Regions from separate parts of the Polaromonas sp. P2_G11 genome, predicted to be linked through region 2. Evidence: predicted binding sites of a transcription regulator. Region 2 holds the regulator's gene; the other holds the start of a gene.
What was found. Region 2 encodes sigma-54, which starts transcription at its own class of promoters, with help from an activator protein. Its sites were predicted from a motif close to TGGCANGNAANCTGCTTT; they were not measured.
Positions count from the first base shown of each region.

Region 1 (15,336 bases), on a different contig from region 2:
GCCAGTCGTGTATTGTTGCGATGCACCAAATTCGGGCATTAAACTTGCTTATCTTGGTGCATGGCATTTGATCTGGACATTGGCTTCGCTTCATTGGCGGGCCGCAAGAACACCAACGAAGACTTTTGCGCTGCGATGCTGCCCGAGGCGGGGCAGGAGGGTATGGGTTCCATCGTGGCGATTGCCGATGGCGTGAGCACAGGCGGCATGGGCCGTGAGGCGGCGCAGACCACCGTGACCAGCCTGGTCCGTGACTACTACGGCACGCCCGAAACGTGGGACACCACCGTGGCCCTGGACCGCATCATCGGGGCGCAAAACGCCTGGCTGGCGGGTATCAACCAGCGCCGCAGTCCGGCCATGGGCCTGACCACCCTCACGGCGCTGGTACTGCGCGGGCAGTCGTACACGCTGGCGCATGTCGGCGATTCGCGGGCCTATCTGCTGCGCGGCGGCAAAACCCAGCAGCTCACGCACGACCATGCAGTCAATCACCCGGACTTTCGGCACCAGTTGCTGCGTTCGGTGGGGGCCGAGGACCATGTGGTGGTGGACTACATGCAGGGTGACCTGCAGGTCGGCGATGTTTTTGTGCTGCTGACGGACGGCGTGCACGGCGTGGTGCGTGACGTGCGGCTGCAGGGTTTTGCCGATCTTGAGGCGTCTGCCGACGCCCAGCTTGCAAGTCAGAACCTGGTCGAGGCGGCCCTGGCGGCCGGCAGCAACGACAACGTGACGGCCGTAGTGGTGCGGGTGCGCGGCTTGCTCGACGCAACACTGCAGGACGTCAACCGCATTGCGCAGACCTTGCCCATTCCGCCCCGCCTGAAGGTGGGCGATGTGATGGACGGCCTGAGTGTAACGGCGCCGGTGGCCGACAACGGCATCAATGTGCTGTATCAGGTGCGCGATCCCGCTACACGGGTGCTGTATGCCCTCAAGACGCTGCACCCGTCGAGGTCGCATGATGAAGAAGAGCGTGCCATGCTGGCCCACGAGGCCTGGCTGGCCCTGCGCATGCAGTCGGGCAGGGCTGCAGGGCATCTGGTCAACCTCCATGAACGCCTGCCGAACGGTCAGGAGCGCAGCGCGTTTTACCTGCTGTATGACTGGCACAGCGGCGAGACACTTCAGCAGCAGCTTGACCGCCGCCACAAGTTCAGCGTGGAGCAGGTGCTGGGCGTGGCCACCCAGGCCGCGCGGGCGCTGGGCCGATTGCACCGCCAGTGCGTGATCCATCGCGACATCAAGCCCGCCAATCTCCATCAGGGCGAAGATGGCGTGCTACGGCTGCTGGATCTCGGCGTGGCATTGAGCGGGCGCGAGCCCGAAGCGATGCGAAAGCTGCACGCCGGCACGCCCAGTTTTATCAATCCCGAGCAATGGGGCTTCAGCGCAAGCAGCACAGATGGGCCGGAGGAGCTGCCCGATGCGCAAAGCGATTTGTTCGCGCTGGGTGTGACGCTGTACCAGTTGCTGACCGCGCGCCTGCCGTATGGAGAGGTGCTGCCCTACCAGGCTGGGCGGTATTACCGCGACCCTGTTGCGCCCAGCCGCATCAATCCCGAAGTGCCCATCTGGCTGGACCACATCGTGCTCAAGGCCGTGGCGCGCGACAAGCGCCGGCGCTTCGAAACCGCCGAAGAATTGTTGCTGGCGCTGGAGCGGGGCGCCTCGCGGCCGCTGACAGCACCGCAGGCCACGCCTTTGATCCAGCGGGATCCTGTGATGTTGTGGAAGCTGCTGCTGGGCGTGAGTGTGCTGGTCAACGTGTTGTTGATTTACTGGTTGCTGTTTTTGCCGAGGTAGGGTGGGTGAGTATTGAATTGGGCTGTGGGGCAATGGGGACGGGCGCAAGTAGCTATTGAATTGATAGCGGCCTTTTTTTGGGGTTGTTGTTAGTTTGATGGAGGCGCTCTCGTCTGAATCCTGCTGGCCGGGGGTTGCCCGGCATGCAACTCACTTTCTTTTGCTTCGCCAAAAGAAAGTAAGCAAAGAAAAGGCGACCCTGGTTCCTGCGTCCCCGCGCTTCGCTACGGGCAACCTGCGGTGCTCGGTCCAGCCGGGGTCAAAAACAACTCGCCTGCGGCTCAAACAAGTTTTTGCCCTGATCCGTTTGGCCCTGCGCTCCTCGGCGCATACACAAGGGGGTGGAGACAGGAATACCAAACAGCCAAAGACAAACCCCGAATACCTGAAGAAACAAGGACACGCCATGGCGTGTCCTTGTTGGTATTGGAGTTGGTATTTGTCTTCAGTCCCCGCTCCCGATTACCCCTTCTGTCTGCGCCGAGGAGCGCAGGTTCAGGCGGATCAGGGATCGCGATTGTCTGAGCGAAGCGAGTTCGAGCGAGACCCCGCCTGAACCGAGCACCGCAGGTTGCCCGAAGCGAAGCGTAGGGTCGCAAACAGCAGGGTCGCCTTTTCTTTGGTGACTTTCTTTTGGCGACGCAAAAGAAAGTTACTTGCCGCCGGGCAACCCCGGCCAGCGGCCTCAGCTAAAGGCGCATCCTCAAGCAGTCCTCGCCCGTCCACCTTTCTCCGCCCAGGTTCGTGTCCACCGAATCTGCATCACCCGCAGCATCACCAGCATGCCCAGCGACAAGGCTGCAAAAAAGAAGAAACCCCACATGTAAGTGCCCGCATACTGCTTGGAGATACCCATGGCATTGGGCACCAGGCCGCCGCCCAGTGCGCCGATTTCCCCGATCATGGAGCCGGCTACCGCAGTAGCCAGGGGCCAGCGTAGCGGTACCAGCTGGAAAAGGGCGCCATTGCCTGCACCCAGTGCGGCAAAGCACAGCATGACCAGCAAGGTGGTGGCCACCAGGGATTTGCTGGCCAGGCCGCATGCCACGAGCGTGGCGGCAATCGTCAGCAGCACGACGCTCAAGGTGTTCACGCCGCCCCAGCGGTCCGAGATCCAGCCGCCGAAGATGCGCAGCGCCGCGCCCATGAAGGCTGCCAGCATCGACAGCTGCCCGGCCTGCACCTTGCTGACGCCGAACTGGTCGTAGTAGTAGGAAGGCAAAAACGTCGCCAGCCCGATGAAGCCGCCAAAACTCACGGCGTAGATCAGGCTGAAAGCCCAGCCGTCTTTTTCGAACAGGCAGGCCACGTGTTCGCGCAGGGTGGCGTGGCTGTCCACATCGTCGGGTTCTTTGGCAAAAAGAATCATCGCGATCATCGGCAGCAGCATGGCTACGGCAGCAATGCCGTAGACCGACTGCCAGCCGAAGCGCTGCGCCAGCGCCGGCGCGACAAGCACGGAGACAGCGGTGCCCACGTTGCCCGCACCGACCAGACCCATGGCCAGGCCCTTGTAACGGGGAGGGAAGGAGCCCGAACCCAGGCTGAGCGCCACGCCGAAACTGGCGCCGGCAATGCCCAGCAGCACGCCCATGGCCAGCAGGCTGCTGTAGGAGTCAACCACGAAGTAGCCGAACAGCAGCGCCACCATGATCAGGCCCATTTCGACCAGCGTGGCATTTTTGCGGCCAATGTATTGCGCCAGCACGCCCAGCGGAAAGCGCATCAGCGCGCCGGCGAAGATGGGAACCGACAGCATCACGCCTTTTTCTGTGGGCGAGAGCTTGTAGGTTTCCGAAATGAAAGGCGCCATGGCGCCGTTCATGACCCAGATGCAGCACGAAAACGCGAAGTAGAAAAACGCCGCACCCAGTGTGGGCGCGTGGCCAGCCTTGAGAAAATTACGAAACCCCGCCATGGTGCAAGCTCTTTCTGTGAAGATGGTTGATTCACAGAAACAGTGCGAAAAGCATGCCAACTTGGGGCACTCAAAATGCACCCTTGCAGCGCAATTTGAGCCTGAGTTGCGGTTTCTTTTGGTGCGACGCACACATTGCGTGCGTGCAGCCGTGCGAATCAACCAAGCCGACCGAGGTCGCGGGCTAGTTTTTGCGGTCCATGTCGACGCAGACCATTGCCGCGTAGTGGTTCCAGCGCAAGGTGATCACGTAGGGGCGCTTGCGTACCCGGGCTTTCATGCCCTGCGCACCCTGCAGCTTGATCGGCACTGAAATCTGCAGCTCGGACCCCAAAGCCTTGCGTGCATTGCCTGCCAGGGTGTTGGCGATTTCACCCACCGCATCAAGCAAGTTGCCATCGCTGAGGTCGGTTTCATGCTGGAGCAGCAAAATCTCGCGCACCAGTTTCCCCGGCATGGACACCACCACATGTCCGTTGTGGCTTCCGGAAAAGGTCACGATGCCGTTGAATTCAAAGGCTTCGATATCTCCCGTGCCGAGATAGGCCGAGGTGATCTGCGGTTCCTGCCGGGTCGTGATCTTGAGGTAATGCCGGATGGAATCGACAAAGAGCTTGAGGTCGTTTTCGTTCAGTGTGGCCATAACAATGTCCTTAGCGCACGTCTGCAACGTCGAGCAGTGCAATCTGCAGCTCTTCGTCGGTAAAGGGTTTGGCAACGAATCCGCGGGCGCCCAGCTTGAGTGCCTGGATGGCTGTCGATTTGTCGCTGAGCGCGCTGACCACCAGTATCTTGATGGACGGGTCGAACTTCAGCAATGCGGTGATGCATTCAATGCCGTCCATCTCAGGCATGGTCAGGTCCATGGTGACGACCTCGGGGCGGGTTGCCCGGGCCAGCCGCACGGCTTCAAGGCCGTTTTTGGCCAGGCCTGCGAGCACCACGCCCTTGATGCCGCCGTTTTGCACCACTCTCGAAATCCGGGTCCGGATCATGTTGGAGTCGTCAACAATCAGCAGTCGCATGGAGAAGCTCCTGTGTGGGGTTTGTGATGGCCATTGCTGGATTGCTTCAGGAAAATTCAGGAAAAAGAAACCTTGAATTCGGTGTGCTGGCCGGGCGTGCTGGAGAGCAGCAGGCGCGCCCCCAGCTGCTGCACGTTGGTCTGCACCAGGTCCAGGCCCACGCCGCGGCCTGCGTGGCGGGAGGTGGCACCGGCCGTGGAAAAGCCCGGCTTGAAAATATGTGCAACGATCTGCTGCTCGCTGAAGCTTTGCAGCTGCTCAGGCGTATACCAGCCCAGTTCAAGCAGACGGCGGCGAACGTCGGCCGCATTCAGGCCCGCGCCATCGTCGCGCACGCTGAGCTGCCACTGGCCGTCTTCGTTCCGGGTGAGGTTGACGGTAATCCGCCCGGACTCCGCCTTGCCCGCAGCGCGCCGCACGGATGGCACCTCCACGCCGTGCACCACGGCGTTACGCAGAAGCTGGATGGCGATTTCGCGCAGCAGGTTCATCTTGTCGGCCGGCATGTCCTGGGCACTCCCCATACGCACCTCGGCATCCACGCGTTTGCCGCAGTCGGTGCCGACCTCGTTCGCCAGCTGGGTCAGCACGGCGTTCAGTCCTTGCGATGCGGAACCGTCCGGGGCGGGCGCCGTGTCACCGCCTGAGCGCTTCTGGCCCAGCGCCTTGAAGGCGCCGACCTTGGCCAGCAGGTCCTCGAGCGGCAAAGGCAGGGCCAGCAGAGCGTCGCCGGTGGCGGCGCCGTTGTCCTTGAGCTTTTGCAACTCGCTTTCGAACTGATGGGCCAGTGTGGCCAGGATTTCCAGTCCGAGCGACGCTGCGTCGCCCTTGAAGGCGTGGATGCGGCGGTAGGCGCCGTCCACAGCTTTGAGCACCTGGACTTCCGAGGCGGCTGATGAAGTGCTTCGCAGCAGGTCGTTGACTTCCAGCAGGGACGCTTCAGCTCGCTCTACAAAAGCGCGCATCATGGCCGGCTCCGTCTCGAAAGCCTTGAGCATCATGGACAGCTCTTTTTGCGAGCGCTGGCGTTCGCCGGTCAACCGGGCCTGCAACTCGACTTTTTGCGTGATGTCCTGCACGGTGACCAGCAGATGCCGCACGGTGTTGCCGTCCTGCACCCGGTTGAAATGGAACGAAAGGTAGCGCTTGGTGTCCTGGCCCAGCCGGTTCCTGACGGTGAGTTCCACCTCCGACAGCGGGTTGATGCCCTGGATCAGCTGCTCCTTGACGTGTGGAGAGAACAGCAACTCGACATAGTCCCGCGCATCGGTCAATGCCTTGTCGGAAACCAGGGTGGACAGCTGGTAGAAGAAGTTTTGCCCCGGTGCCAGCGTTTTGCCGAACAGTGCATGGGTCGAACGGGACAACTGGGAACCGAGCTGGTGTTGGGGTGTCAGCAGGAACAGGCCTTCGCGCACGCTGGCGAGAATCTCCCGGTTTTCTTCGGTGGCAGCTTCAATCGCGGCGTCTGAAGTTTTGAGGCGGCGCAGGAACTTGAACAGAATGAAGGCGAAATTCAGCAGTGCCAGCACGATACCGCCGGTTTGCACCATGCGCAGCACGCTGGCACGCGAGGCGCCTATCTGCTGCGTTTCGGTCACGAAGTCGTTGGCCGCGCCCAGCAGCTGGATGTTGTAGGTCTGGCTGTAGGCCAGCGCGGCGGCCAATTCCTGCTGCGTGAAGTTGTCGCCTGCCAGCAGCGGCTGGAGCAGGGCGAAGTAGGGCTTCCAGATTTGCTCCACCTTTTCCTCGAGCTCACGGCCGCGGCTGGACACCACCGGCTCCAGGTAGACAGGTTTGCCGTCGCCGCCGGGAATGGTGCCGCCTTCGCGAAACGCCAGCTGCGACACCTGGAAGATTTTGGCGCCCGCACGCAGCTCCGCCAGGGTGTCGGCCCTGTAGGGCGCACCCGAGACGCGCATGGCATCAAGCTCCAGCAGGGTGCGCGCGACGCGTTGCGAGACGACGCGCTGGCGGCCGGAAAGGTTGATGGCCACGGTGTCCTGGTCAATCTTGAACGAGGTGTAGAAGTTCAGGACCAGCACACCCAGGTCAAACAGCAGGAAAAACGCGACTGCGATGATGATTTCACGGTACTTGCCGAGCGAGGAGAGGCCGTGCGATGCTGACGGCCGCGTGCTGGCTGGTGCGCCATGGGCGATTCTGTCGGCGCCGGGGATTGGCAAAACTGCAGACATTAAAAACCTCCCTTTGAAAATCCCGGAGCGGCTTGTTTGCCGCTTTTCCGGTCTGGCCTTTTCAGGCTGCTTTTTCGACGTGGCCCTGGCGGGTGTAAAGGAAATCGATCACGGCCTTGCGGTAACCCAGGTAACGGATGTCTTCGGCCAGCGCCACGCGGGAACGTGGGCGGGGCAGCTCTACTGGCAACACTTCGCCGATCGTGGCGGCGGGACCGTTGGTCATCATTACAATGCGGTCGCTCAGGAGAACGGCTTCGTCGACATCGTGGGTCACCATCACGACCGTGCTTTGCGTGGTGGCGACGATCTGCAGCAGTTCATCCTGCAGCTTGGCGCGGGTCAGCGCATCAAGGGCACCGAAAGGCTCGTCCAGCAGCAACACCTTGGGTTCCATCGACAGTGCGCGTGCAATGCCGACGCGCTGCTTCATGCCGCCCGAAATCTCGCCGGGACGTTTTTGCGCCGCTGGCGTCAGCCCGACCATGGCCAGTGCGGCGTCGGTGCGGGCCTTGAGCTGGGCCTTGTTTTCCGTGGCCGCAAAAACCCGCTCGACGGCAAGGTAAACGTTCTCGAAGCAGGTGAGCCAGGGCAGCAACGAATGGTTCTGGAATACGACGGCCCGCTCGGGTCCGGGGCCGGCGATTTCGCGGTTGGCGCACAGCAGGCTGCCCTCGGTGGGTGTGGTCAGGCCGGCAATCAGGTTGAGCAGCGTGGATTTGCCGCAGCCTGAATGGCCGATCAGTGTGACGAACTCGCCCTTGGCTACCGTGAGGTTGATGTTCTGCAGTGCGCAGAACGGCCCCTTTTTGGTCTTGAAAGTTTGCTCTACGCCCTGGATCTCGATGTACTTGGTAGTGAAGGATGTCATGGCTTGGTTCTCCTTTTGTTCGAGCGGTTCAGTTCTTGACTTCTTCAAACGTGAAGGCTGTTGCAAGCTTGATCAGTGCGAACTCCAGCACCAGCCCGACGATGCCGATCACGAAGATCGCGATGATGATGTTCTTGACGTTGAGGTTGTTCCACTCGTCCCAGACCCAGAAGCCGATGCCGACGCCACCGGTCAGCATCTCGGCGGCCACGATCACCAGCCAGGCGGTGCCGACAGCCAGACGAACGCCGGTCAGCATGTAGGGCAGCACGGCAGGAAAGAGGATCTTGGTCACGATCTTCCACTCGCTGAGATTGAGCACACGCGCCACGTTCATGTAGTCCTGCGGCACGCGTTGTACACCGACAGCCGTGTTGATGATCATGGGCCAGATGGAGCAAATGAAGATGGTCCAGATAGCAGCCGGGTTGGCACCCTTGAAGACCAGCAGACCAATCGGCAACCAGGCTAGCGGCGACACCGGGCGCAAGAGGCTGATCAGCGGGTTGAACATGCGGCTCAAAAAATTGAAGCGACCGATCATGAAGCCGACCGGTATGCCGACGACGGCCGCCATGCCAAAGCCCATGGCCACGCGCTTGAGCGACGACAGCACGTTCCAGCCCACGCCCTGGTCATTCGGCCCCTTGCTGTAAAACGGGTCGCTGAAGATCTGCACCGCCTGCACAAAGGTGTCTTTGGGCGAGGGAATGCTGCCGGCCGTGCCCATGAAAACAAGCTCCCAGATCAGCACCAGCAAACCGAGGCCCAACAGGGGGGGCAGGATGGTGAGCCAGAGCCAGGAGGCATCGCGGGATGGCTTGGTGGCGGGCATGGGTTTTATTGAAACGTTCATGTTGTTTTTGGCTGCGGAGCCCGTTGGATAAGCGCCGCCAGCTATCGAATTGATAGCGACGGCCTCTCTGGGCCTTTCGTTGCTGCGGCTTGCAGGGGTTGCCGCCTCCAGCGGGTTGTGAAATACGGCACTGACCATGGCGTCACCTCTTTACGTGGGAAGGTTGGGTGGGGTGTAGCGTGGATATAGCGTGGGTGTTCAGGCGTGAACCTTGAAACTGTCGGCGTATTTTTTCGGGTCCTTGCCGTCCCACACCGTGCCGTCCATCAGCTTGCTGCTGCGCATGATGTCTTTGGGAACGCTCGCCTTGGCAGCCGTCGCGGCCTGTTTGTAGACGTCGATGTGATTGATCTGTTTGGCGATGCCCAGGTAGTCCGGATGCTCCTTGATCAGGCCCCAGCGTTTGTGCTGCGTGAGGAACCACATGCCGTCGGACAGGTAAGGGAAGCTCACCGCACCGTCGTTGTAGAACTTCATGTAGTTCGGGTCGTCCCAGGTCTTGCCCATGCCGTTCTGGTAGCGGCCCAGGATGCGCTGGTTGATGGCGTCCACGCTGGTGTTGACGTAGCTCTTGTCGGCCACGGTCTCGGCCATCTTGTTTTTGTTGGAGAGGCTGGCGTCAATCCACTTGCCGGCTTCGATGATGGCGGCGGTCACGGCGCGCGCTGTATTGGGGTATTTTTTGACGAAGTCGGCCGTGGTGCCCAGCACTTTTTCAGGGTGGTCTTTCCAGACGTCCTGGGTGGTCACGGCGGTCACGCCTATGCCGTCGATGATGGCGCGGTGGCCCCAGGGCTCGCCCACGCAGAAGCCGTCCATGTTGCCCACGCGCATGTTGGCCACCATTTGCGGTGGCGGCACGGTGATGACCTTGGCGTCCTTCATCGGGTTGATGCCGTTGGCGGCCAGCCAGTAGTAAAGCCACATGGCGTGCGTGCCGGTCGGGAAGGTCTGGGCGAAGGTGTATTCGCGCTTGTCGCTGGCCATGAGCTTGGCCAGGCCCGGGCCGTCGATGGCGCCCTTGTCGGCCAGTTTCTTGGACAGCGTGATGGCCTGGCCGTTGTTGTTGAGCGTCATCAGCACAGCCATGTCTTTCTTGGGGCCGGCTGTGCCCATGTGGACGCCGTAGACCAGGCCGTAGAGCACATGGGCGAAGTCCAGTTCGCCGTTGACCAGCTTGTCGCGTACGCCGGCCCAGCTGGCTTCCTTGGTCGGGATGATCTTGACGCCGTATTTCTGGTCAATGCCCAGCACTGAGGCCATGACCACCGAGGCGCAGTCGGTCAGCGGAATGAAGCCGATCTTGACTTCCTTCTTCTCTGGTGCGTCTGAGCCCTGGGCATAGACGGCAGCGCGCAGGGCGGGGTTGATGCCCACGGCGCCCACGGCCGCGGCCTGCAGCACGGTACGGCGAGTCAGCGAAGATTTCAGCAGTTCAGTCATGTCAGCGGCTCCTGATAGTTAAAACGAAAGACAAAAACAAAAAGGCGCTCGACCCGGGCAACACGTTGAACGTGATGCAGGGTGCGAACGCCTTTGTTCCTTGGGGGCACCACACACTTCGCCATTGAAGTGCTGTGCCGGTTGGCCATCTTTGACCAGTGCCTAGGGCATTGCAAAAGCTGTGCCAGCGATGCTGAGTGCTGTGACAGCGGGTCGTTTTGAGAAGGGAAAGTGCCCGGACGCACTGCCTGCACCAGTGGCTGCGGGGAAAGGCGGTGCGAGGCGGTGGTTTGATGCTTGCACCGTATTTGTGCGGTGCACCAATTGAGGGTTACCTGAGATCAGGCCCGGGATTTATCCCAGCAAATCCAGGGCGTCGAGCATGCGCTGGGCGACTTCGCCCAGCCGCAGGCCCTTATCCATCGCTGCCTTGCGCAGCTTTTCGAAGGCGGCCTGTTCGGTCAGGCCCTGGCGCTGCATCAGCATGCCCTTGGCCCGGTCTATGACTTTTCGGTCATGCAGCTCTGTTTTGGCGTGTGCCAGTTCCTTGCGCAGGCCCTGCTCGTGCTCAAAGCGCGCCATGGCCACGTCCAGGATAGGCCGAATGCGGTCCGGGGAGAGGCCGGCCACTACATAGGCCGACACGCCGGCGGCGACGGCATCCTTCACGTGGCTGGTGTCGTTGTCGTTGGTGAACAGCACGATGGGCCGACGGGCGTCCCGCGTCGCCATCACCACATGCTCCAGCGAATCGCGGGCCTCGCTTTCGGCGTCCACGATGATCATGTCGGGTTGCAGTTGCGCCAGGCGCTCGTCCAGGAAGGTATCGGCCGGGAGCACCGCGACGATGTTGTAACCGTTTTCCAGCAATCCGATGCGCAGCTGGCGCGAGCGCTCGGCCAGCTCCCGCGCATGGTCGTCATCGGACACGGACTCCAGCAGGTCCGGGGCGATGATGACAAGGCGCAGGGATTGGGACGGCGTCATGCAGGATTTAGTGCAAGAAACGTGCCCCCACGGTCATTCACTGCGTGTAACTCCTTACCTCCCCGAGGGGTCTGCCCGCCCTCCGGCCCGGCAAAGCCGGTTCCAGGGCTCATGCTGGGTTGAGGAGGGGCTCAACCAGCGGGAGCCGCGGGACTGGCTTTGCCAGACCGCAGGCACCGCCCCCTTGAGGGGGCAGGCTACACGTAGTGAGCCTGAACGGGGGGCTTTACACTCGAAGGATGAGAGTCTTGGGAATCGAATCGAGTTGCGATGAAACCGGTGTGGCGCTGGTGGATGCCAGCGGCAGTGGCGTGCCGCGCCTGCTGTCGCACGCCTTGTTCAGCCAGATCGACATGCACCAGGCTTATGGTGGTGTGGTGCCTGAGCTGGCGAGCCGGGACCATATCCGGCGTGTCTTGCCTTTGACGCATCAGGTGATGGCCGAGGCGGGCAGCAGCCTGGCGCAAGTGGATGTGGTGGCGTATACACGCGGCCCTGGGCTTGCGGGTGCGCTGCTGGTGGGGGCGGGTGTTGCTTGCTCGCTGGCGGCGGCGCTGGGCAAGCCTGCGATGGGTGTGCATCACCTGGAAGGGCATTTGCTGTCGCCCTTTCTGAGCGCCGACCCGCCCGAGTTTCCTTTTGTGGCGCTGCTGGTGTCTGGCGGCCATACCCAGCTGATGCGGGTGGACCGGGTCGGCAGTTACGAATTGCTCGGTGAAACCATTGACGATGCGGCAGGTGAGGCTTTTGACAAGTCGGCCAAGCTGATGGGCTTGCCTTATCCCGGCGGGCCCCATCTGTCGAAGCTGGCTGAGCACGGCGACTGCGCGGCCTTCAAGTTGCCGCGACCCTTGCTGCACAGTGGTGACCTGGATTTTTCATTTGCCGGGCTCAAAACCGCAGTGCTGACTCAGGCCAAAAAATTGGGTGCGGAGCTGGACAGCCGCAAGGCCGACCTCGCGGCATCCACGCAGGCGGCGATCGTGGAGGTATTGGTGAAAAAATCACTGGCCGCCATGGCGCAAACCGGGCTCAAACGCCTGGTGGTGGCGGGCGGCGTGGGCGCCAATGCGCTGCTGCGAAGCCAGCTCAATGCCGTGTGCAAGCAACGCGGTATTCGTGTGCATTACCCGGAACTGCATTTGTGCACCGACAACGGCGCCATGATTGCGCTGGCGGCCGGCATGCGGCTGCAGGCGGGGCTTGAAACGCTTCAGCGCGACTACACGTTTGATGTGAAGCCGCGCTGGAGTTTGACCCCCACGGTCGCTCGCGCCGCGTAGTTCCCCGTCCCCCCGAGGGGGCCGCTGCGCCTGCGGCCCGGCAAAGCCGGTTCCACGGCCCCGGCTGGCAGGGACGGCTAACCGGCTTTGGTCGGTGGTTACTGGATGTCGAGGTGGGTGACGTTGCTGACAGGGACTTTTTTGCCCAGTGTCAGGGTCAACACGCCGTTTTCCAGTTTGGCGCTGCTGTTGGCGGTATCGATTTCCAGCGGGAAGCGCCATGCGGCCTTGATTTTGCGGGGTGCGTCTTCCTTGCTGGAGACACGAACCACGTCGCCTTCAATGCCGATATCCAGTTGTTCGCGGGCCAGGCCGGGAACGTCGAATTGCAGGGTATATGCCTTCTCGAGGTCTTCCACGTTGGCGGCCTTGGCGGCGCCGGTGTCAGACAACGAGGAGAAGGTGTCGTTGAGGAATTTTTCCAGGGCGCCGTTGCTCACGACGGGTGCGTAGTGGCGATGAAAGGCGCGGGCAGGGCGATGGGCGAGAGAGTAAAACATGGCTATTCCTTGATGGATGAACAAGGGGTGTTTTCCCCTTACACTGCGCGGCGCTCACCGTGATTGCCGCTTGCACCCCAGTTAGGTGTGCAAGCGGTTTATTCAAGCCAAATCAGGCAAAAGACCAGGGTCTATTTTTTTATGCAGAAACACTTGAAACGCTTCCTCATGGCCCTATGTCTTTGCGCCTCGGCGGCGGCGTTCGCGCAGACCGCAAGCCAGCCGCCTGTCCCGGCACCTGTTCGTATTGCGCTGATCGAAAGCCTGTCAGGCGCATTCGCCAATACCGGCGAAGCGGTGTTCCGCAACCTCGTCTGGGCCACTGAGCGCGTCAATGCGCGTGGCGGCGTGAAGCTGGCAGGCGGCCCGCGCAACCTGGTCGTTGAGCGCTACGACAGCAAGGGCCAGAACGAAGAGGCGCTGGCGGCCTTGCGTTCGGCCATTGACGACGGTGTGACCATCGTGGCGCAGGGCAATTCCTCGGCGATTGCGGCGGTGCTCATTGACGCCATCAACAAGCACAACGAGCGTGAGCCGAACAAGCGCGTGGTGTTCCTCAACTATTCGGCGGTCGACCCGATCCTGACGAATGAAAAGTGCAGCTACTGGCATTTCCGCTTTGATGCGCATGCAGACATGCGCATGGCCGCGCTCATGGATGTGCTCCGGGACGACAAGGCGCTCAAAAGCATTTACCTGATAGGCCAGGACTACAGTTTCGGGCAGGCCGTGCTGCGTGAGGCACGCAAGCAACTGGGCGCGCAGCGACCCGACGTGCAGATCGTGGGCGACGAGTTGCACTCGCTGGGCCGTGTCAAGGACTTCATTCCCTATGCCGCGAAGATCAAGGCCAGCGGAGCGCAGGCAGTGCTCACGGGCAACTGGGGCAACGACCTGACGCTGCTGATCAAGGCGGCAAGGGAAGTGGGTTACGAGGGCAAGTTCTATACCTTCTATGGCAACGCGCTGGGCGTGCCGGGTGCGCTGGGCGACGCCGGCGTGGGCAAGGTGATAGCGGTGGCCGACTGGTTCCCGAATGAGGCGGGCGCGCAGTCCGAAGCCTTCTACCTATCCTTTCGCCAGCGCTTTCCCAAGCCTCAGGACGACTATGTTCACATGCGCATGCAGCTCATGATTGAGGCGCTGGCCCAAAGCCTTGACAAAGCGGGCAGTGCTGACGCCGGGGCGGTGGCGGCGCAGCTGGAGCGTAGTTCGGTTACTTTCGTGGGCCACAAAGGCGCGATGCGCTCGGCCGACCACCAGTTCCAGCAACCGCTGCTGGTGGCATTGATGGGCAAGCAGGGTTCGCCGGGTGTGAAATTTGACGTGGAAGGTTCCGGCTACGGCTTTCGCGTCATCAAGACGATTTCGCCCGAAAAGGCCGAGCAGCCTAACAGCTGCAAGATGGTCCGGCCTTGAGTTCAAATTGGCTGATTGAATAATTGATTGAAGCCGGCACAGGCGGACGGACTATCCATGAGAAAAACTGTTTTAGATCTTGAAGAATCGATGATCCGCCAGGTGGCCAACGCGGGCATGGGGCGCGATGATGTGCTCAAGTTCTGGTTTGGCGAGAGCGATGAGGTCACGCCGGCCTTTATCCGCGAGGCGGCGGCTGCGTCGTTGCAGCAGGGCGAGACTTTTTATGCGCAAAACCTGGGCTTGCCAGAGCTGCGGGAGGCCATTGCCGCTTACGCGGCGGGCCTGCGCTGTGCGGGGGCCGCGCCGATCACGGCCGAACGCATTGCGGTGACCTCAGGCGGCGTCAATGCGCTGATGCTGGCGGTGCAGGCGCTGGTGGATGCCGGCGACGAAGTCGTGGCCGTGACGCCTGTCTGGCCCAACCTGACGGCCCAGCCGGCCATCATGGGCGCGCAGGTCAAATGCGTCAGCCTCAAGCCGGTGGCAGGCGAGTGGCGGCTTGATGTGGCCGAACTGCTGGCCGCCATTACGCCGAAAACCAAACTACTCATCGTCAACGCGCCCAACAATCCCACCGGCTGGACGCTGTCGCGCGCCGAGCAAGAGGTCATCCTGGCGCATTGCCGCAAGACGGGCACCTGGATTCTGGCGGACGAGGTGTACGAGCGCCTGTATTACGAGCCCACCCCTAATGGTTGCGCCCCCAGTTTTCTGGATATCGCCGCGCCCGAAGACCGCCTCGTGGTGGTTCACAGCTTTTCCAAGAGCTTTTTGATGACCGGGTGGCGCCTGGGCTGGCTGGTGATGCCGGCTGCCATGACGCCGCACATGGGCAAGCTGGTGGAGTTCAACACCTCCTGCGCGCCGGTGTTCGTGCAGCGGGCCGGGCTGGTGGCCATCGAACGCACGGCCGATATCACGCCCCGGGTGGTTGCCCATCTGAAAACCTGCCGCGACACTTTGGTGCCGCTGCTGCAGGCCGTGCCGGGCGTGCAGTTGGCACCGGCCAAAGGCGGCATGTACG
Region 1 is NZ_JBFUFE010000006.1:429,132-444,467, forward strand. Features, by position in the region: gene AC1DWQ_RS22200 (bifunctional protein-serine/threonine kinase/phosphatase) at 61-1,809, shown strand; gene AC1DWQ_RS22205 (MFS transporter) at 2,513-3,727, opposite strand; gene AC1DWQ_RS22210 (chemotaxis protein CheX) at 3,912-4,370, opposite strand; gene AC1DWQ_RS22215 (response regulator transcription factor) at 4,381-4,752, opposite strand; gene AC1DWQ_RS22220 (ATP-binding protein) at 4,809-6,950, opposite strand; gene AC1DWQ_RS22225 (ABC transporter ATP-binding protein) at 7,012-7,821, opposite strand; gene ntrB (nitrate ABC transporter permease) at 7,850-8,815, opposite strand; gene AC1DWQ_RS22235 (CmpA/NrtA family ABC transporter substrate-binding protein) at 8,876-10,120, opposite strand; gene AC1DWQ_RS22240 (ANTAR domain-containing response regulator) at 10,475-11,107, opposite strand; gene tsaD (tRNA (adenosine(37)-N6)-threonylcarbamoyltransferase complex transferase subunit TsaD) at 11,347-12,390, shown strand; gene AC1DWQ_RS22250 (Hsp20/alpha crystallin family protein) at 12,489-12,890, opposite strand; gene AC1DWQ_RS22255 (branched-chain amino acid ABC transporter substrate-binding protein) at 13,032-14,309, shown strand; gene AC1DWQ_RS22260 (pyridoxal phosphate-dependent aminotransferase) at 14,367-15,336, shown strand, end outside.
Region 1: AC1DWQ_RS22240 (ANTAR domain-containing response regulator) is a predicted target of sigma-54. The motif match lies at 11,117-11,134, and genes of this name have one in related genera.

Region 2 (15,336 bases):
GCCATGAAAACCCGTTCACGGTCATCAACGCGAACAAGTTCTACGAAGTGCAAAAGTACCTGGCGGTGACCAACCACCAGTACAACCCGCAAACCGTCATTGTCAGCAAAAAGCTGTGGGACACCCTGAGCAATGATGAGAAAAAAATATTCTCGGATGCGACCGCCGAAGCTGCTGCGTACCAGCGCAAGGCCTCGCGTGAACAGTCCGGCACTGCGCTCGAAAACCTGAAGAAGAACGGCATGCAGGTCAGCGAGTTCAGTCCCGCGGAGATGGCTAAATTCCGCGAGAAGATGAAGCCCGTGATCGAGAAGCACTCAGCCATCGTGGGTGCCGATGTGGTCGGCGCGCTGCAGGCAGAGCTCGCCAAACTGCGCAAATAGGATTTCACGCCCCGGCCGGCCCAGCGCACCGGAGCGCCGGCCGGCCTGTTCTTTCATTCCGGTTCCGGGTATCTTCCTTCATGAGCAAAATCCGCATCGCTGTCGCAGGGGCCGGCTACATCGGTCTCGCCCACATGGATGTGGCTCAAGAGAGCCCTACGTGCATCCTTTCGGCCATTGTCGATCCTGCGCCGGCGGCAAAGGCTATCGCCGCCAAGGCGGGTGTGCCCCTCTACCAATCGCTGGACGAGCTGTTCACCAGAGACCGGCCCGACGGCGTGATCCTTGCGACGCCGAACCAGCTGCACGTGCCGCAGGCCCTGCAGTGCATCAAGGCGGGCGTTCCCATCCTGCTGGAAAAACCCATCGCACCCACGCTGGCCGAAGGCGAACAGCTGGTCAAGGCGGTCGCTGAAACGGGCGCCAAGGTACTGATAGGCCACCACCGCGCGCACAGCCCCATCATGGCCAAGGCGAAGGAAATCGTGGATTCGGGAAAACTCGGCAAGCTGGTCGCCGTGATGGGTAGCGCCACATTCTTCAAGCCCGACCGCTACTATGAAGACGCGCCATGGCGCCGCGAGATCGGCGGCGGCCCCATTTTGCTGAACATGATCCATGAGGTGCATAACCTGCGCATGCTGTGCGGTGACATCGTGGCGGTGCAGGCTTTTGCCTCCAATGCCACACGCGGTTTTCCGGTGGAAGACACGGTGGCCATCAATCTGCGTTTTGCCAACGGCGCGCTGGGCAGCTTCATGCTGTCGGACACCGCCGCCTGCGCGCGCAGCTGGGAGCAAACCTCCCGGGAAAACAAGGCCTACCCAAGCTATGGCGACGAAGACTGCTACGTGATTTCGGGCACCAACGGAAGCCTGTCGATTCCGACCATGCGCCTGAAAAGCTATCCCAGGCCGGAAGACCGTTCCTGGTGGAAGCCGTTTGACGAGAGCGTGGCCGACATGGTCCGCGACGATCCCCTCAAGCACCAGCTGGAGCACTTCGGCGCCGTCATTCGTGGTGAAGCACCGCCGCTGGTCAGTGCCCGCGACGGCCTGCTGAACCTGCGCGTCACCGAGGCCATCGCACAGGCCGCCCAAACCGGCCAGGTGATCGAGTTGCCCGTTTTTTAAGCAACTCGACCCTCCCACATGCAAATCAAACCACCACAAACAACGTCAACCACCAGGAAAGAAATCACCATGAAAGTGCTCATGCTTCACGGCATCAACCACAACATGTTCGGCAAGCGCGATCCGGCGCAGTACGGCACCATCACGCTGGACGAAATCAACACCAGCCTGCAGGCTTTGGGCCGGGAGCTCGGCGCCGAGGTGGAACATTTCCAGACCAACAGCGAATGCGACATGTGCGAACGGATTCACCAGGCATTCACCGACAAGGTCGACGCCGTGCTGATCAACGCCGGCGCCTGGACGCATTACAGCTACGGCATCCGCGACGCCCTGGCCATCCTCACCGTGCCGGTTGTCGAGCTTCACATGTCGAACATCCACGCCCGTGAGCCTTTCCGCCATGTGTCGGTGTTCGCCGAAATCGTCAAGGGGCAGATCTGCGGCTTTGGCGCTGACAGCTACCTGCTGGCTTTGCGCGCCGCTGTTTCGGCGATCAATGCCGCAAGGGTTTCGTAAATCATCAGAAAGAGAGCGGCCATGTCACAGGAGTTCGCTGGAAAAGTCATCGTCATAAGTGGCGCCAGCCGGGGCATTGGCCATGGCATCGCCGCTGCGTTTGCTGCACGCGGTGCACAGACCGTTTTGGCCGCATCGTCCATTGAGAACCTGAAGACTGCCGCGGATGCGATTGCCAGTACCGGAGCAATCCGCCCTGAGATATGCGCTGCGGATCTTCGAGGCGAAGAAGGTTGCAAAGCGGTATTCACCCTGGTGTCCGAAAGATTTGGACGCTGTGACGTGTTGGTCAATTCCGCGGGTGCCACGCGCGCCGGTGCGTTTCTGGATCTTCCGGAGGACGCATGGCATGACGGCTTTGCATTGAAGTTCTTCGGCTGTGTGAACCTGTGCCGCCTGTTTTGGCCGATGCTGAAAACTGCGGGTGGGCACGTTGTCAACATCATTGGCGGCGCTGCCCGTACGCCCGACCCGGGCTTCCTGATCGGTGGGTCGGTCAACGCTGCGATGCACAACTTCACCAAGGGCCTGTCCGGGCTTGGAAAGCGGGACGGCGTCAATGTCAACGCCATTCTTCCGGGCTTGACTGAAACCGGCCGTGTAGCGCAGCTGTTTCAGCAGCGTGCAGCCGCAAGTGGAAAACCCGTCGAAGAAGAACGACAAGCGCAAATCGCACGCGAGGGACTCAGCCGGCTGGGTACGCCCGAGGATGTCGCCGCACTTGCGATATTCCTGTGTTCGGAGAGTGCCCGCCACATTCAAGGCACGGCCATCGCTGTGGACGGCGGTGGCACCCCTGGCCTGTATTGATCGTCAAAAGCGTCTTTGTTGCCGGCGAATGACCGTCAGCACTGATTATTCGGCGTTATTTTCAACAGCGGTTTTAACTGCAAATTTCTGGAACCTCCATGATCAACGGCCATACCGAACTCATCGCCCACATCGGCTACCCGACGCATTCCTTCAAGGCGCCGATGATCTACAACCCCTACTTTGAACAGGCGGGAGTGAACGCGGTGGTCGTGCCCATGGGTTGCAAGGCCGAAGACTACCCGGCCTTTCTGCGGTCGGTGTCTTGCCTGGAGAATTTCCTAGGCGCGCTGATCACCATGCCGCACAAGGTCACGACAGTCGATTTGCTGGACGAAGCCACACCCACGGTACGCATCGCCGGCGCCTGCAATGCCGTCAAGCGCGACGCGAACGGCAAGCTCGTGGGCGACATGTTCGATGGGGAGGGCTTTGTGCGCGGTGTGCAGCGCAAGGGCTTTGATCCGCGCGGCAAACGTGCCCTGGTCGTCGGCAGCGGCGGCGTGGGCTCGGCAATCGCGGCTTCCCTGGCCAAGGCCGGCGCGCGCGCGCTGGGGCTGTGCGACGTCAATGCGGACTCTGCGCAGGCCCTGGCAGGGCGGCTACGCCAGCACTACACGGCACTGGAACTTTCCACTGGCTCCAACGACCCGGCGGGTTACGACCTGGTGGTCAATGCCACGCCCATGGGCATGAATGAAGGCGATCCCTTGCCCATGGACGTTTCACGTATCGCAGCCAGCAGTTTTGTGGGCGAAGTGGTCATGAAGTCGGAAATGACCGCGTTTCTGGCGGCGGCCAAGGCGCGAGGTTGCACCGTGCAGGTGGGTTCGGACATGCTGTTCGAGCAGATCCCGGCCTACCTGGAATTTTTTGGCCTGCCGACCACCACACCGGACGTCTTGCGGTCGGTGGCACGGCTGAGTTATTAAAAAAGTGTAAGAGGACGCACGCACCGTGCGTCCTGGGTGGGAAGTACTGGAATCAATGCTAAAAACGTCTGATTTCAGACGTTCATAGACATAATCCAGCATGGACAAACTCAAGCAGCTTGAATCGTTCGTGTCGGTTGCGACGCGCGGCAGCCTGACTGCCGCCGCGAACGCCGAAGGCGTGGCGCCTGCCATCATGGGTCGGCGGCTTGATGCACTGGAAGGCCGCCTGGGCGTCAAGTTGCTGGTGCGTACCACCCGGCGCATCACGCTCACACACGAAGGCAGCGCCTTTCTTGAAGACTGCCAGCGCCTGCTGATTGATTTTGCCAACGCCGAAGCCAGCGTATCGGCCGGCGGCGTCAAGGCCAGCGGGCATCTGCGCATCACCGCGCCGGCCGGCTTTGGCCGCCGCCATGTGGCGCCGCTGGTGACGCGCTTTCGCGAAGTGCATGCCGATGTCACGATCTCGCTGAACCTGAGCGACCGGGTGGTTGACCTGGCCGGCGAGGGTTTTGACTGCGCAGTGCGCGTCGGCGACATGCCGGACTCTTCGCTGGTGAGTGTGCGCATGGCTGACAACCGCCGGCTGTGCGTGGCCACGCCGGTTTACCTGGCCCGCCACGGCACGCCCCAGCACCCCAGCGAGCTGGCGAAATTTGACTGCCTGACGCTGTCCAGCGACGCCTCGCAAACGCGGGGCTGGGCGTTCCGGGTCCAGGACGAATTGATCCATCTCAAGCCGGGCGGGCCGCTCGACTGCTCGGACGGCCAGGTCCTGCATGACTGGTGCCTGGGAGGGTACGGCATTGCCTGGCGCAGCACCTGGGAGGTCGAGGCGGAAATTGCCGCCGGCCAGCTGGTAGCGGTGCTGGAGGATTTTGCCGCGCCGCCCAACGGTATTTACGCCGTATTTCCGCAACGCAAACACTTGCCCCTGCGGGTTCGCCTGTGGCTGGATTTTCTGAAACACCATTACAGCCAACCGGAGTTCTGGTGCTCGTCGCCAGCCGCCGCAAAACCCTGACTGGAAAGGATCCCGACGATGGTTCTCGAATCTCTTTTGGCCTATGCCCACCTGCTGGCGATTCTCACCATGGTGGTTTTTCTGGCGAGCGAGGCGGCGCTGTGCCGCACCGAGTGGCTGGACGCCGCCGTGATCGAGAGGCTCGGCAAGATCGACATGGTCTACGGCATCTCGGCCGGCGCGGTGTTCCTGACCGGCCTGGCGCGCGTGTTTCTGGGCAGCAAGGGCGCGGCCTGGTACGCCCATAACCCCTTGCTGTACGTCAAGCTCGTCATGTTCCTGGTGATCGGGCTGATTTCCATCAAGCCCACCATGATGTTTTCGCGCTGGCGCCGGGAGTTGCGCGCCAACGGTGCCCTGCCCGATTCGCTGGAAGTCAAACAAGCGCGGCGGCTGGTGATGGTGCAGGCGCACATCCTGCCGTTCATTCCGCTGGCTGCCGTCTTTCTGGCCCGTGGCTTTGGTTAGGCGCACGCCAGTGCTGCAGCCGGCGTCAGGCTGAAAACAGGCCGTGCACCAGCCAGAAGGCGGTGCCCCACATCATCAGCGCCACCAACATGTCCATGGCGCGCCATATGACCGGCGTGTTGAGCTTACGCCCCACGCACCACAGCGCCACGCCCAGGCCGGTAAACCACAGCAATGAACCCGTGATAGCGCCCAGGCCGAACACGGCGTTGTCCGGCCGGGCGTAAGCCAGCGATGCGGTGCCGATGACCACGGCGGTGTCCAGCCAGGCATGCGGGTTGAGCCACGACAGCGCCAGTGCCAGCCCGATGGCTTTGCGGCGCGGCATGGCTTCGGCGACAAGGGGCGCGCCTTCTGCCGCCTGCGGCGCCGGCTGCACAAAGCGGCGCATCGCGTGTGTTCCGTACACCATCAGCACCAGCGCACCCGCGCCCGTCATGGCGCCCACCAGTTTGTCTGACAGGCCGCCCAGCTGTGCGAGCCCCATCACACCCAGGCCGATGAGCGCCACGTCAGTCAGCACGCAGACGGCAACCGTCAGCCAGAGGTGCTGGCGCAGCAGGCCCATGCGGATCACATGGGCGTTTTGCGGGCCTATGGCCATGATGAGCGAGAGGCTGAGGACCATGCCGGTCAGGAAGGCGGGGGCGGTGAGCGGGTTCATGGCCGCAAGTGTGTGCCAGGGTTCATAATAGTTAAATAGAATTAACTAAAACTAGCTTTAGTCAATTATTAATTGATTTAGTAGGTGCCTAACAACATGCTCGATGCCCGACAACTTGAAGCATTGGCCGCCGTGATTGAGCACGGCAGTTTCGGCGAAGCCGCCAAGGCCCTGAGCCTGACGCTGGCTGCCGTGTCCCTGCGCATCAAGTCACTAGAAAACGCACTGGGGCAGCGGCTCCTGGTGCGCGGCAAACAGGTACGCGCCACGTCGACCGGTCAGGCTTTGCTCGGGCACACCCGGCAGGTTCGCCTCATGGAAGGCGACCTGCTGGCCGGGCTGCAGGGCGGGGGAAAGTCCGCGCGCCTGCAAAGCCTGAGTGTGGCGGTGAACGCCGACTCCCTGAGCACGTGGTTCTTGCCGGGCGTGGCCACAGCCCTGCACACTCACGGCCTGCTGCTCGATGTCGTGGTGGACGATCAGGATCACACCCACGAAGCCCTGAAAAGCGGAGATGTCACGGGCTGCGTGACTGCATTGGCGCAGGCTATGCGGGGCTGCGTGGCTGAACCGCTGGGCGTGATGCGTTACCGCTGCATGGCCTCGCCCGCACTGGTGGCACAGTGGAACGAGCCCGCGGCGGGTGGCAAGGCCGCACCGAACCGGCTGGCCCATCGCCTGCTGGCCAGCCCTGCCGTGATCTTCAACCGCAAGGACGCGCTGCAGGATACTTTTCTTGAACAGCATTTCGGGCTGCGCGACGCGCTGTACCCGCGCCACTTTGTGCCGGCGGTGGATGCGTTCGAGCTTGCGCTGGAGCTTGGCATGGGCTGGGGCATGGTGCCCGACCTGTTGCTGGCCGCGCGCACCCGCAAGCCGCCGCTGCAGGAAGTGCTGCCGGGCAGCACGGTCGACGTGCGGCTGTACTGGCAGCACTGGGCACGTGAATCCGTTGCGGCGCAACGATTGACACAGGCGGTCAAGCAGGCGGCGCAAGGGGAGTTGCTACAGATGTGACGGTGTATTTGTAAGCAAAAAGTGCCGCCTGCGCTTTGCGGATGGGCGCAAGCAGCTATCAACTCAATAGCGCTCATCAAGAAATCGCTGACACAAAAAAAGCCCGCCATGACATCCATGGCGGGCTGGTTCGGCTGGATACGACTGGCTTACTTGCTCAGGCATTCTTTCATGAACGCTTTGCGTTCGTCGCCTTTTTTGCCCTTGGCGTCGACGTTGCAGGTTTTCATTTTGGTTTGCTGCGTTGGCGCTTCTTTCTTGGCACTGAGGCACTCTTTCATGAATGCCTTGCGTTCGTCGCCCTTCTTGCCTTCAGCGTCCTTGTTGCAGGTACCCATTTTGGTTTGCTGTGCGGTTTTGGCTGGAGCGTCCGCGGCGTGCGCCACCGGAGACAAGGCCATCGAGACGGCAAAAACGGCGGCGATCAGGGATAACAGCTTTTTCATGGTGGCTCCATTGGGTTGGGGAATCAGGTTTGAGTTCCGGCTGGAATTCCAACACATAACGCCGCGCCGGGCAAATTCGATGACCGGGTATCTGAGGGGTCCGAACGGCAGATGGCTTAACCGTAAAATCAGCCCATGCTCTCGATTAAAAAAGACCTGCTCGCGGCCCTGGCTGCGGGGCTGGAAGACCTTTCCCCCGGCGCAGGCGACAAAGCTGCCTTTGAATCCCCCAAGGTGGCGGCCCACGGCGACTTCGCCTGCACGGCCGCCATGCAGCTGGCCAAGCCGCTCAAGCTCAATCCACGCCAGCTGGCGGAAGACCTGCGTGCCATTTTGCTGAAGGCTCCGGCCTTCGAGCGCTGGGTGGACGCGATCGAGATCGCCGGGCCGGGCTTTATCAACATCCGCCTGAAGCCCGCCGCCAAGCAGGAGACCGTGCGCGAAGTGCTGGCCGCCGGCGCGCAGTTCGGCGTACAGCCCGCCGACCCGGCGCGCAAGATGATCGTGGAGTTCGTCTCGGCCAACCCGACCGGCCCTCTGCATGTGGGCCATGGGCGGCAGGCCGCGCTGGGCGATGCGATCTGCAACCTGTTCGCCACTCAGGGCGCGAAAGTCTGGCGCGAGTTCTATTACAACGACGCAGGCGTGCAGATCCAGACCCTGGCCACCAGCACGCAGGCGCGCGCCAAAGGCATCAAGCCCGGTGACGCCGGCTGGCCCGAGTCGGCCTACAACGGCGATTACATCGCCGACATCGCGGCCGACTTTCTGGCCAAAAAGACCGTCAAGTCGGACGACCGCGAATACACCGCCTCGGGCGATGTCGACGACATCGATTCGATCCGCCAGTTCGCCGTGGCCTACCTGCGCCACGAGCAGGACCTGGATCTCAAGGCTTTCTCGGTCAGGTTCGACAACTACTACCTTGAGTCCAGCCTGTACAGCTCGGGCCGTGTCGATAGCGCCGTGGCCAGACTGAAAGACGCCGGTAAGACCTACGAGCAGGACGGCGCGCTGTGGCTGAAGTCGACCGACTACGGCGACGACAAAGACCGCGTGATGAAAAAGAGCGACGGCAGCTACACCTACTTCGTCCCCGACGTGGCCTACCACCTGGCCAAGTGGGAGCGCGGCTTCGGCAAGGCCATCAACATCCAGGGCATGGACCACCACGGCACCATTGCCCGCGTGCGCGCCGGGCTGCAGGCCGCCGGCGAAGGCATTCCCCAGGGCTACCCCGATTACGTCCTGCACACCATGGTGCGCGTGGTGCGCAACGGCGAAGAGGTCAAGATTTCCAAGCGCGCCGGAAGCTACGTCACCCTGCGCGACCTGATCGAATGGACCAGCGCCGACGCCGTGCGCTTCTTTTTGCTCAGTCGCAAGCCGGACACGGAGTTCCTGTTCGATATTGACCTGGCGCTGGCACAGAGCAATGACAATCCGGTGTATTACGTGCAGATGGCGCACGCGCGCATCTGCTCCATCCTCACCATCTGGGCCGGCCAGGGCGGCGACGAAGCGAAGCTGAAATCCGTGGACCTGTCGGCACTCGACAGCCCGCAGGCCCAGGCACTCATGCTGCTGCTCGCCAAGTACCCTGACATGCTTGCCAATGCGGCCGCCGGCCTGGCACCGCACGATGTAGCTTTTTACCTGCGCGAGCTGGCGGCGAGCTATCACAGCTATTACGATGCCGAGCGCATCCTGGTAGACGACGAGGCCGTCAAGCAGGCACGCCTGGCGCTGGTCGCCGCGACTGCGCAGGTGTTGCACAATGGCCTCGCAGTGCTGGGCGTGAGCGCCCCGCGCAAGATGTAACCAGTAGCGAAAACCATGCGAATTTCAGGACAAGGCAATGAACGTGGGCAAGGTATGAATACACAACGAGGCGGAACCCTGCTGGGGTTGATCATTGGCGCGCTGATCGGCCTGGGCGCGGCGCTGGCGGTGGCGGTTTACATCACCAAGGTGCCGGTTCCTTTCATGAACAAGAGCCAGGCACGCAACCCCGACAGCGACGCTGTTGAAGCCAAGAAAAACAAGGACTGGAACCCGAACGCCCCGCTGGCCGGCAAGAACCAGCCCAAGCCGCCGCCTCCGGCAGCGGTTGAAGTGCCTGGTGTTCCGGTACCCGACCCCTCCGCCGGGCCCGCCCCCAGGGCCGCCGCTTCGGCGCCGACCAAGGTGGCCAAGCCGGCACCTGCCGATCCGCTGGGCGATCTGGCAAAGGCAAAGGTCGAAGGCCTGTCGTCCGGTCCGGGAGCGGATCCCTTCAGCTATTTCATTCAGGCCGGTGCCTTTCGCACGCCGGAAGATGCGGAACAGCAACGCGCCAAGCTGTTGCTGCTGGGCATGCAGGCCAAAGTGTCGGAACGCGAGCAGGCGGGCCGCACCGTGTACCGCGTGCGCCTTGGCCCTTTCGACAAGAAGGAAGATGCCGACAAGGCCAAGGAGCGCCTGGACAACAATTCCATTGAAACCGCGCTGGTCCGGGTCCAGCGCTGAAGCCCTCGTCCAACGATAGGCTGAACTTTTCACGAGGCTGGTGTACAAACCCCTATACCCCGCGCCACGAGGCATCCGCCAGAGGGGCGGTTTCCGGGCTATTTCCGTCATTCCAGGAGAAAAATCTGATGCAACGCCGTGAGTTTTCGTTTTCAGCCGCCTCGGCAGCAGCCGCCCTCGGCGGCGTCGCCGCCCTGCCCACCCTGGCGCAAGCCCAGGCCAAGGCCTTCAAGGACGGCGAGGATTACCTGACGCTGGACAAGCCGGCGCCGACCGAGACCGCCGCCGGCCGGGTCGAGGTGGTGGAATTCTTCTGGTACAACTGCCCCCATTGCAACGCCTTCGAGCCGCAATTCGAAGCCTGGATGAAGCAGATCCCCAAGGACGTGTCCGTGCGGCGTGTTCCAGTGTCCTTCCGCCCCGATTTCGAACCTCAGCAGCGCCTGTATTACGTGCTTGAGGCCATGGGCAAAATTGAGGAACTTCACAAGAAGGTGTTTGCTACGATCCACGTGGAAAAACAACCGCTCAACACGCCCGAACTGATAGCTGCATGGGCTGAAAAGCAGGGCCTCAACAAGGCCAAATTCGTTGAGTTCTACAACTCCTTTTCGGTCGCCTCCAAGGCGCGCAAGGCCACACAGCTGCAGGATAGCTACAAAGTGGCCGGCGTGCCGTCGCTGGGTATCGCGGGGCGTTATTACACCTCGTCGGACCAGACCCAAACCATGACCCGCGCGCTGCAGGTCACAGATCACCTGATCGCGCAATCCCGCAAGGCCAAATAAAGAAAGCGCCTGCGGCCGTGCGCCGCGCCAAACACTGGCTCACAAAACCCGCCCGATTTCCGGCGGGTTTTTTTATGCCCCTAATATTCCCCGTGCAAGCCATTCCCGGAGCTGGCATGGCTACAATGGCCCAACACCAAGCAGCAAGATTCGTGCCTTATGAAACACCCCATTTTTTCGTTCATCCTGCCGGTCATCCTGGTGCTGGGGGTGGCTTTCCCGGCCAGCGCCGAAAAAGCCGACCGGGACAAGCCCATGAATGCGGAGGCAGATGCCCTGCGTTATGACGACCTGAAGCAAACCAGTGTTTTTACCGGCAATGTGGTGATCACCAAGGGCACGACCATCGTGCGCGGCGAGCGCGTTGACGTCATGCAGGATCCCGAAGGCTACCAGCAGGCGGTGTCCATCGCGGCGCCCGGCAAGCTGGCGTTTTACCGGAAAAAGCGTGACGGCGTAGACGAATACATCGAAGGCGAAGGCGAACGCATTGAATATGACAGCCGTGCAGACCTGGTGAAGTTCATCAAGCGGGCGGTGGTGCGCCGCTACAACGGCGCCACCCTGGTGGACGAAACCACCGGCAGCCTGATTGTTTACGACAACAACACCGACGTCTTCACCGTGGATGGGGGCGCGCAAAATCGTACGGCCAGCAACCCCACAGGACGGGTTCGCGCCATGCTGTCACCCCGCGCGACAGCCTCGGCCCCCGTCGCGGCGCCGCCCGCAGGCCCAGCCCCGGTTCTGCGCCCCAGCACGACGCTGGGCAATGAAAAGAACTAGAAAGACCTGCACAGATGGATGTGGTGACTGACACTTCAGCGGCCCCGGCCGCTCCTGCCCTGACCCCCAGCCGCCTTGTTGCGCAAGGTCTGCAAAAATCGTACGGCAGCCGCAAGGTGGTGCAGGACGTTTCGCTGTCCGTGCAAAAAGGCGAAGTCGTGGGCCTGCTGGGCCCCAACGGCGCGGGCAAAACGACCTCGTTCTACATGATCGTGGGCCTGGTGCGCGCCGATGCAGGCGAAATTTCCATCGACGGCGAGTCGGTCGAGCACATGCCGATTCACCTGCGTGCCCGCCTGGGCCTGAGCTACCTGCCGCAGGAAGCGTCGATTTTCCGCAAGCTCACGGTCGAAGAAAACGTGCGTGCCGTGCTGGAGCTGCAGCTCGACAAAACCGGAAAGCCGCTGGGGCGCGCAGACATCGAGTCGCGGCTCGACGCGCTGCTGCAGGATTTGCGGGTAGATCATTTGCGCAACTCACCGGCACCGGCGCTCTCGGGCGGCGAGCGCCGCCGGGTCGAAATCGCGCGGGCGCTGGCAACCCAGCCGCGCTTCATCCTGCTGGATGAGCCCTTTGCCGGTATCGACCCCATTGCCGTGATCGAAATCCAGCGCATCATCGGTTTCCTCAAATCGCGCGGCATCGGCGTGCTGATCACCGACCACAACGTGCGTGAAACACTGGGCATTTGCGACCACGCCTACATCATCAGCGACGGCCATGTGCTGGCGCAAGGCACACCGTCCGAGATCGTGAACAACGCCGATGTACGAAGAGTCTATCTCGGCGAACACTTCAAGATGTGAAGATGGTTCCCCCCTGTTGTCGCTCACTTCGTGTAGCTCCCTCTCCCCCTCTGGGGACGGCGCCTGCGGCCTGGCGAAGCCAGTTCCGCGGCCCCTGCTGGCCGAAGACATGTCGTTTTATCTTTCCGCACATTTGAAAATCCAGTGAAACAAGGCCTGTCACTCCGCGTCTCGCAGCATCTTGCGCTGACGCCCCAGCTGCAGCAGTCGATCCGGCTGTTGCAGCTGTCGACGCTTGAGTTGAGCCAGGAGGTCGAGCAGATGCTCGACGAAAACCCGTTTCTGGAAGTGTCGGAAGAGACGGCGGTGCGCGAAGAGTTTGGGCTGGAGCACATCAACACGCCGGTAAGCCAGGACAGCCGCGAGTTTGAATCTGCTACGGATTCGATAGCTGGCGGCGCAGACGAGACTGGCGCTACAGCCCCGAATGACGCAGAAGTCAGTGCGGAGCCCAAGCTCGAGGAAAGCTGGGAAGGCGATGGCACGGTAGAAACCACGCCCGACGACAGCGAGTGGGGAAGCGACGCACCGGCGCGCAAGAACAACAATGAAGAGAGCGAAGCCGAGGCCTCCGACCTCACGGGCAGCCATGAGTCGCTGCAGGACCACCTGCACCGGCAATCGCTGAGCTTGCGCCTGTCGGAGGAAGATCGCGCCGCGCTGCACTTCCTCATTGAATCGCTCAACGACGACGGCTACCTTGAAGACAGCCTGGCGTCGCTCGCGGCCGGTCTTGCAAGAGATGACATGGCGCAGGCGGAAGAGCTGGAGCAGCGTTTTGCGATGGCGCTCAAGCTGCTGCACCACATGGAGCCTGCCGGTGTCGGTGCGCGCAACCTGGCGGAATGCCTGAGCCTGCAACTGCTGGACTGCAAGGACTGCGAAGAAACCCGCGCAGCCATTGCCATGTGCAAGCAACCCATGGAGCTGCTGGCCAAGCGCGATGTCAAGCGCCTGTCGCACCTGTGTGGGTTCACCGAAGCCGCCATCAAGGGCGCCATCACGGTGATTGGCCGGCTCGACCCCAAGCCCGGGCGCCGCTTTGTGAACGTGGAGCGCAACCTGATCGTGCCCGACGTCATCGTCATCAAATCGGGCCGGGGCTTCAAGGTTTCGCTCAATGGCGACGTCATGCCGCGCCTTCGCGTGCACGACATTTATGCCAATGCCCTCAAGCAGCACAAAGGCCAGGGCGGCCAGGCGCTGCAGCAGCGCCTGCAGGAGGCCCGCTGGTTCATCAAGAACATCCAGCAGCGCTTTGACACCATCCTGCGCGTAAGCAGCGCGATTGTGGAACGGCAGAAAAACTTCTTCACGCACGGCGAACTCGCCATGCGGCCGCTGGTGCTGCGCGAAATCGCCGATGAACTGGGCCTGCATGAGTCCACCATCTCCCGCGTGACCACGGCCAAGTACATGGGCACCCCTTTCGGTACTTTCGAGCTCAAGTATTTCTTCGGTTCCGCACTCGGCACCGAAACCGGCGGCAATGCTTCCAGCACAGCGGTGCGCGCGCTCATCAAACAATTTGTCTCGTCAGAAAGCCTCAAGAAGCCGCTCAGCGACAACCAGATTTCCGAAATGCTCAAGGAGCAGGGCATTGAATGCGCCCGCCGCACCGTGGCCAAGTACCGCGAGGCGCTCCGCATCGCGCCCGCCAACCTGCGCAAATCACTCTAGCCGCCCAATCAGGCCGCGCTGCCCCGCCCCTCAAAGTCAGTCATGAATCAACTCCAACTCTTTTTACCGTGCGCCGCAGGCGTCGAAACCCTGCTGGCCACCGAGGTCAAGCGTGTCACCGGGATCGACGGCAAAGCCTGGCGCGCCGGCGTGCAGCTGCAGGCTTCGTGGCGCGACGCGTTGCAGCTCAACCTGCACAGCCGGCTGGCGCAGCGCGTGCTGATCGAGCTGCAGCACAACCAGTACCGCAGCGAACAAGACCTCTACAACGCAGCTGCCAACGTGGCCTGGGAAATCTGGTTCACGCCCAAGCAGACCTTCAAGGTCGAGATCACGGCCCAGCACAGCCCGCTGCAAAGCCTGAACTTCGCGGCGCTGAAGATCAAGGACGCGATCGCCGACCGCTTTCGCGCCAAGTTCGACGACGTGCGGCCCAGCGTCGACACGCGCTGGCCCGACGTGCGCGTCTACGTGCACCTGACGACGGACACCGTCACGGTCTACATCGACACCTCGGGCGAGCCGCTCTTCAAGCGCGGCTGGCGCGAAGACAAGGGTGATGCCCCGCTGAAGGAAACCCTGGCCGCCGCCATGATTGCCGCCAGCGGATGGGATCAGCTCTGTAAAGAAGGCGTGCCGCTCTATGACCCCTGCTGCGGCTCGGGCACCATCGCGATTGAAGCCGCGCAAATCGCCTGCAACATTGCGCCCGGCATCAACCGCCGTTTTGCCTTTCAGAAATACCTGCCCTTCCAGGGCCATGTCTGGGACGGCCTGCTCGACCAGGCCGAAGCCGCCATCACCGAACCTACAGCGCCGGTGTTCGGCAGCGACGTGTCTTTCCGCATGGTCGACTTTGCCGAACGCAATGCCGAGCGTGCCGGTGTGGCCAATGCGGTGGAATTCCGCGGCGGCGACGCCCTGCAGCGCATGCCGCCCGCGCCTTCGGGCGTGATGCTGGTGAATCCGCCTTACGGCGAGCGTATTGATGTGGCAGGTGTGGCCGGCATCACCGGCGTGCAGGGGCGCGACCAGCGCCGCCAGCAAGGACAGGCCGAAGGACGCGTGCAGCAGGACCACCGCAACCAGCCCATCGACGAATTTGGCCAGCCGCTGAACCGGGACAGCGGTGATCGGGGTGACACACGTGAAGAACCCGCCTTCGAGACATCGCGCGACCGCTCGGCGAACCCCGGCCGCGAGCAGGCACAAAACGCCTGGGGCGAAGAAGCGACGGAGTTTTTTCCACAACTGGCCGCGCACTGGAAGAAAAATTACGCCGGCTGGACCGCTCACGTGCTCACACCCGACCTCAAACTGCCCGGCAAGATGCGCCTGAAAGAATCGCGGCGCGTGCCGATGTGGAACG
Region 2 is NZ_JBFUFE010000004.1:572,221-587,556, reverse strand. Features, by position in the region: gene AC1DWQ_RS16860 (TRAP transporter substrate-binding protein) at 1-383, shown strand, start outside; gene AC1DWQ_RS16855 (Gfo/Idh/MocA family protein) at 464-1,516, shown strand; gene aroQ (type II 3-dehydroquinate dehydratase) at 1,586-2,035, shown strand; gene AC1DWQ_RS16845 (SDR family oxidoreductase) at 2,057-2,845, shown strand; gene AC1DWQ_RS16840 (shikimate dehydrogenase family protein) at 2,944-3,777, shown strand; gene AC1DWQ_RS16835 (LysR family transcriptional regulator) at 3,878-4,804, shown strand; gene AC1DWQ_RS16830 (DUF2214 family protein) at 4,823-5,272, shown strand; gene AC1DWQ_RS16825 (LysE/ArgO family amino acid transporter) at 5,298-5,936, opposite strand; gene AC1DWQ_RS16820 (HTH-type transcriptional regulator ArgP) at 6,033-6,953, shown strand; gene AC1DWQ_RS16815 (PsiF family protein) at 7,103-7,399, opposite strand; gene argS (arginine--tRNA ligase) at 7,535-9,220, shown strand; gene AC1DWQ_RS16805 (SPOR domain-containing protein) at 9,275-9,907, shown strand; gene AC1DWQ_RS16800 (thiol:disulfide interchange protein DsbA/DsbL) at 10,036-10,695, shown strand; gene lptA (lipopolysaccharide transport periplasmic protein LptA) at 10,855-11,481, shown strand; gene lptB (LPS export ABC transporter ATP-binding protein) at 11,496-12,287, shown strand; gene AC1DWQ_RS16785 (RNA polymerase factor sigma-54) at 12,432-13,967, shown strand; gene AC1DWQ_RS16780 (THUMP domain-containing class I SAM-dependent RNA methyltransferase) at 14,010-15,336, shown strand, end outside.